Linked DNA regions of Cellulophaga algicola DSM 14237. The protein of the gene in region 1 interacts with the protein of each later gene in a pairwise test. Links are inferred from orthologs where the notes say so. Each region holds a gene or a part of one and is shown on either strand. Other genes may lie near its edges.

Region 1 (3,336 bases):
TTTGGTTGGTTATGATAAACATAATCTAAGGAAGCTCCAGAGTCAAAACCATGTTTTAGCCCAATTGCCATACCATTGCTAATTTTCCCTATTTTACTTAAAGACCATTTTTGGAATTTAAAGTTAAGGTTATTCCCCTCATTATTCTGTAGACTTTTATGTTCTGTTATTGAGAATTGATCGGGTACTAAGCTTACGCTTTTAGGTGTTTGATTAAAACATTTTTCTGCAAAAGCAATCATCTTATCATACACCATTTCTTTTTTCGTTTCAAATAAAATTCCATGAAAAAAGTCTGGTAGGACTTCAAGCTCTTTTAATGTAGTATCAAGTTTATCAAAAAATATTTTTTGATCTTTATTGAAAACTACTTTATCTTTTTCTGCAGATAAAATAAGTGTGGGAGTATCTATTGCCTCAGCATCTTCTACCAATCGTTTACCTGCATCTGCTAAATCTATTAATAATTTGGCATCAATAGATCTCGTAATTAACGAATCGTCATCATAAGCCTTCTGTTGCGCTACATCATGCGTAAGCATGGTAGATTTTACATAACTTTTAATAATTAACCCTTTATTTAGTTTAGTCCCTAGAGTAATCATTTCATTAGCCAAAGGAACAATAAGATTAATTCTAAAAGCAGGTGCAAGTAAGGCCATCCCAGCAATATTTGGAGCAAAATCATGCGCCCAAGCAGAAGCAACTACACCGCCAATACTATTTGCTATTACAAAAACATCTGTACTATTTACCTTATAGTTGGTTTCTAAATAATGAGAAAAAGCATCTAAATCTCTCACATAGTCCATAAAAACAGAAGACGTTTCTGTCTTGGTATGCCCATGTCCTCGTAAATCAAACGCAAAAATATTATATGCTGAAAATTGAGAAGAAGTAGCAATATCATTTAAACGCTCAGAATGCTCATGTCCACGGTGAATGATGATAACACTCTTTTGAGATGGTTTGAAATTCCATTTGCGATAAAAAATTTCACTTCCATCAAAACTATTAAAATGTCCATTGCTCATATATTGATTGTCTTTAAAAAATCCTGTAGATAGCCATGTATTACAGCATCTTTGTGGGTGGTTTTTATTTTTAGTAGTGCTTCCTCTAAAGGTAAAGATAGAATATTTTTTATTACAAGAATCCCTATAAAAGTACTTCTTGTAAAGCCCATTGTACAATGAATTAATATTTTTCCGTCTTTAGGTAATTCCTTGTAATGGGTTGTTATTTCTAATACGATTCTTTTAATTTCAATAGTATCGAATGCTCCAATATCTAATAAGGGAACGGCATGATATTGACAATTTTGTATGATTGCTTTATTTTCTTCTAACTCAGCAGAAAGGTCATACACCAATGTATTCCTGTTGCCTTTAAAATTTTGAAATTCCGAATGATCAAGCCTTGAAGAAATATAAAGGTTTGGAATAAGCATAATGGGCTTTTTATTTTTCCTTAAAAATTTCCAGAACAACCAATACACTCCAATGTAAGGGAAATACACTATTTTTTTATACCAAGGAATAGTTCCTAAATTGTTTTTAAGAAAGTGTACTTTGTTTTTTTGATAAGTATACCCCATTAAAAATAACACCAATGCAGGCCAAAGTAAAATGAAACCACTTGCATGATAAAATTCAAAAACCAACAAACTTAATAGAACTATTAGCCAACCACCTAAAAAATAATAATTGGCAAGGTGAAAATTTCTTACTTGAAAGTTATTTCGCTGTGCGGGAAAAATAATAAAACTCAATTGTCCTAAAATAGCCCCGGTAACCACATCTAACAAATGATGTTGATAGGTAGATAATGTAGAAAGACCTAGTAGCACTAACCATACAGCCGATACATGACGCCAAGTAGGCGTAAAATTTCTAAAGACCGACCAAAATACAAAAGCAAAAGCTATATGTAATGAAGGAGCTTCATTGAAAGGAGAATCTACTATTTCAATAAATTGAAAGATAAAATTGAATAAAGTGTTAGTAGAATCTGGCTTTATAAATGAAAATTTTAAGGGAAATATTAGAAAGAATAGACCGGCTACAACACTCACAAACAAGACACGTTTGGTTAATGTCCGTAGTTCTTGCATTGTATTACAAAGAAAAAATACGGCAACAAACAATGCGCCACTGGTCATATAAGGCACCACTGTCCAAGCCATAAATGGCATATACTTCTCAAAACTAAAAATAAATGAGGGCACATAATCTAAGGTAGACGCATACCAAGCATTCACATTATAAAATACACTAAATACGGTAGCGCAGAGCACCGCTAACTTTATTCTTGTGCCTATGGCTATTCTTGTTTCATCCATTTGGCTTTTTTAAACATAATAAGATTAAGAATAGGAGCAGGGAGTGCGGATAAGAAGGTCATCATCCATTTCATTTTTAGAGGAAAAACAACTAACTTTTTTTTAGCGTCAATAGCTTCCATAATTTTTTTTGTAGCCACATCAAGCGGTACTAAAAAAGGTTTTTTACTTAAATCATTGTTGTTTAATGCTCTTAATTTTAAGGTATCAATATAGCCCGGAGCAACAGTAGTCACCGAAATACCAAAAGGTTTCAAGGCTCTATGATAAGCATCTGAAATTTGAATTATTGCACGTTTTGTTTTGGTATACAAACTAGAATTTTCATAATCCAAAATACCAGAAACGGAAGCAATAACTGCAATACGACCCAGTTTTTGATGCACCATAAGTTCCCTTGCAATTTCAAAACAATTGATGGTCCCTAAAATATTAGTTTTAAGCATTTGAGTGGCTTCTTCATAAGAAATTTCTCCTGCTACATCTTCCGCATAACTTCCTGCACAATTAATAAAAATATCAAGATTTTCATTTTTATCCAGAAAAGTAAGTACTGCTTTTTCTACTGAAGACTTTACACAAACATCTGCTTCATAACGAATTAAATCATGGGAGTTACTTTTAGAAATTTTGTTCAAATCTCTTCCACAAACCCCTACACGGTATCCTTTTGACAGGTAATATTCAGCTAAAGAATAACCAATTCCGGAAGTACCGCCAGCAATAAAAATATTCATGGTTTAAACGTAATTTTTATTAATAGGTAAATATAGCAGTTACGAGTCATTATTCAGTTTGTTTTTTTCCTTGAATACTTTTCATCGTCTGTTCAAATCCATAGTTCCATTGCATATCCATATCATCTCTAAATTGCGCATAGGTTTTAGGGTAATCGAAACAAATTTCAAGTTTTTTCCAATTTATCGTTTTCTTTAGATAATGTCCTTTTAGTTCCTTTTTTATGTTTCTGGTATCAATTTGGTAATTAGGAGCAT
Region 2 (3,275 bases), 3.0 Mb from region 1 along the record:
TTAAATTGTTTGGTGAAGAAACTGCGATAAGTTCTAGCATTATCGCACAGATTAAAGCTAATAACTGGATTATAAATGAGGCTAACTTAGTCTTTTATGTAGATAGAACAAGTTTAGATGCTGCTCCTGGAGTTATAGAGCCATCACGTCTGTATCTATATAATGCAGAGACTAATGAGACATTGTATAATACGTTTACAGAATTTAATGTCACAAACCCTACCGCATTAAATGTTTTTCCTTTTTATGATGGTGTTTTACAAAAAGAAAGTGAAAAAGGAATTAAATATAAAATCAGAATTACTGATTATATAAATGCATTGTTAAATGGTGATCAAGCTGTGTCTACATTAGGTTTATCGGTTACTTCAGACATAAGAATTGTTTCTACTTCAGCAGCAAAATTAGCATCTTCAGAAGTTAATATTCCGTTAATGTCAACTATTAACCCACTTGGTACCGTACTTTATGGTAGTAACGTTAGCGGTACGGACCTGGATAAAAAACTTCAATTAGAAATTTTATACACCGAGGTAAACCAGAATTAAGGGTAAAATTATACCACTTAAAGTTTTTATTCGTTTTACGTCTATAGTTAGTCTAAAAATCTTTGCAGAATTCATAGTTTTGCCTAGAATTTTTAGACATTAACCAAATTATTTATTCAATATGTGTGGAATTGTAGGGTATATAGGGCATAGAGATGCTTATCCAATTATTATAAAAGGACTTCAGAGATTAGAATATAGAGGCTATGATAGTGCAGGTGTTGCTATTTATGACGGTGCAACTATAAACTTATGTAAAACTAAAGGTAAGGTTGAAGATTTAAAAAAGAAAGCAGAAGCTACCATGTCTTTAGAGGGTAAGCTTGGAATAGGACATACGAGATGGGCAACACATGGTGTGCCTAATGATGCAAATTCTCATCCGCATTATTCAAACTCGGGAGATTTAGTGATTATTCATAATGGAATTATAGAGAACTATGATTCTATTAAAAAAGAATTGATCAATCGTGGTTACGTCTTTCATTCAGATACCGATACAGAAGTATTGATTAATCTTATTGAAGAAGTAAAAAAGAAAGAGAATGTTAAGTTAGGAAAAGCGGTTCAAATTGCATTAAACCAAGTTGTTGGTGCTTATGCTATTGCTGTTTTTGATAAACATAAGCCAGATGAAATAGTGGTGGCTAAATTAGGTAGTCCTTTGGCTATCGGAATCGGAGAAGATGAGTTTTTTATTGCTTCTGATGCTACGCCATTTATTGAATTTACTAATAACGCTATGTATTTAGATGACGAAGAAATGGCAATTATCCGTTTGGGTAAAGAAATTAAGCTTCGTAAAATTAAAGATGATGCTGTAGTATATCCTATTATTAAGGAGTTGCAGTTAAATATTGAAGAAATTGAAAAAGGTGGTTACGATCACTTTATGTTGAAAGAAATTTATGAGCAGCCAAGAGCTATTCAAGATTCGTATCGTGGTCGCTTATTAGCAGATCAAGGTTTGATTAAAATGGCTGGTGTTGATGATAATTTAGAAAAATTCATGAATGCCAATAGAATTATTATTGTAGCCTGTGGTACTTCATGGCATGCAGGTCTAGTGGCAGAATATATTTTTGAAGATTTAGCAAGAATTCCTGTAGAGGTAGAGTATGCTTCGGAATTTAGATATAGAAATCCGGTTATTACAGATAAAGATGTGGTAATTGCTATTTCGCAATCAGGAGAAACGGCAGATACATTAGCAGCTATAAAATTAGCGAAAGAAAAAGGAGCTTTCGTTTTTGGTGTTTGTAATGTGGTAGGGTCTACTATTTCTAGAGAGACAGATGCAGGTGCTTATACGCATGCAGGTCCTGAGATAGGCGTTGCTTCTACAAAAGCATTTACAACTCAGATTACCGTATTAACTTTAATTGCATTAAAGTTGGCGAAAGAAAAAGGAGTTTTTTCGCAAAGTAAATACCATGAATTTTTAACCGAATTAGAGAACATTCCTTCAAAGGTAGAAAAGGCATTATTGTCTAATGACTTAATAGAGAAGGTGGCTGCAGTTTATAAAGATGCAACCAATTGTCTTTATTTAGGAAGAGGTTATAATTTTCCAGTAGCATTAGAAGGTGCACTTAAGTTAAAAGAGATTAGTTATATTCATGCAGAGGGTTATCCTGCTGCAGAAATGAAACATGGTCCTATAGCACTTATAGATGAGCAAATGCCAGTTTTTGTTATTGCAACAAAAAGAGGTCACTATGAAAAGGTAGTAAGTAATATCCAAGAGATTAAATCTCGAAAAGGAAAAATTATAGCGATTGTAACAGAGGGTGATGAAACCGTTAAGGAGCTTGCAGATCATGTGATTGAAGTGCCAGAAACTTTTGAAAGCCTTACGCCGTTACTAACTACAATTCCTTTGCAGTTATTATCTTACCATATTGCATTAATGAGAGGTTGTAATGTAGATCAGCCAAGAAACTTAGCCAAGTCGGTTACTGTAGAATAATAGCCTTGTAATAAGGTATAAAAGGGGAGGATGTTTACATCTTCCCCTTTTTTTTGTTTTTAAATTAAGCTTCCCTATTCTTTCATTTTACAAAATATTCAATAATTTGGGTGTCTTATTGTCAAAATAATACTATGCATGCATAATTTTTTTTATTTTCTTAGAAATCATATGAAAAAATATGTATCTTCGATTTTAAACTAATTAAACTTAACTCCCTCGAATGAAAACAACAATGTATGTATTCTTCCTTTTAGTGGGAACATTGGGATTCTCTCAAACCACAGTAAAAGGAAATGTAGTAGATCAAGATGGGCAACCAATTCCTGGTTCAAATGTAGTAATCGTAGGTAAAACTGTAGGAACAGTAACAGACTTTGATGGCAACTTTGTTCTAGAGACTTCAGAAGTGCCTCCTTTTAAACTAAAAATTTCAAGTATTGGCTATTCAGAAAGCACAGTAAGTATTACAAAAAACAATCAAAATGTATCTGCATCCTTAAATGAATCTCAAACACTTTTAGATGAGATTGTAATTTCAGCTTCTAGAACGCCAGAAAGAATTTTTGAATCTCCAGTAACCGTAGAGCGTTTTGGGATTGAACAAATTAAAAATACTACGGCGGCCGATTTTTACGGGGGTCTTGAAAATTTAAAAGGTGTAGACGTAAATACAAACAGTTTAACCTTTAAATCTGTAAACACAAGGGGTTTTGCAACCTTCGCAAATACCCGTTTTATGCAATTGGTAGATGGAA

The links.
Region 2: the proteins of CELAL_RS18980 (region 1) and glmS interact in binary tests that used the Escherichia coli proteins (3 or more experiments, as listed by UniProt). The link is inferred for Cellulophaga algicola DSM 14237 from one-to-one orthologs.

The regions. Positions count from the first base shown.
Region 1 is NC_014934.1:4,368,356-4,371,691, forward strand. Bases 187-3,185 are described here. They hold CELAL_RS18980 (phosphatase PAP2 family protein), read right to left. Parts: upstream 2,342-3,185; coding sequence 1,031-2,341; downstream 187-1,030. Other genes in these bases: CELAL_RS18975 (bifunctional alpha/beta hydrolase/class I SAM-dependent methyltransferase), read right to left, coding at 187-1,034; CELAL_RS18985 (SDR family NAD(P)-dependent oxidoreductase), read right to left, coding at 2,323-3,078; CELAL_RS18990 (patatin-like phospholipase family protein), read right to left, coding at 3,128-3,185. Outside these bases: more of CELAL_RS18975, read right to left, coding at 1-186; more of CELAL_RS18990, read right to left, coding at 3,186-3,336.
Region 2 is NC_014934.1:1,335,352-1,338,626, reverse strand. The notes cover bases 156-3,093. They hold glmS (glutamine--fructose-6-phosphate transaminase (isomerizing)), read left to right. Parts: upstream 156-669; coding sequence 670-2,517; downstream 2,518-3,093. Other genes in these bases: CELAL_RS05735 (TonB-dependent receptor), read left to right, coding at 2,741-3,093; CELAL_RS05745 (DUF4270 domain-containing protein), read left to right, coding at 156-548. Outside these bases: more of CELAL_RS05745, read left to right, coding at 1-155; more of CELAL_RS05735, read left to right, coding at 3,094-3,275. UniProt on the Escherichia coli protein: Catalyzes the first step in hexosamine metabolism, converting fructose-6P into glucosamine-6P using glutamine as a nitrogen source.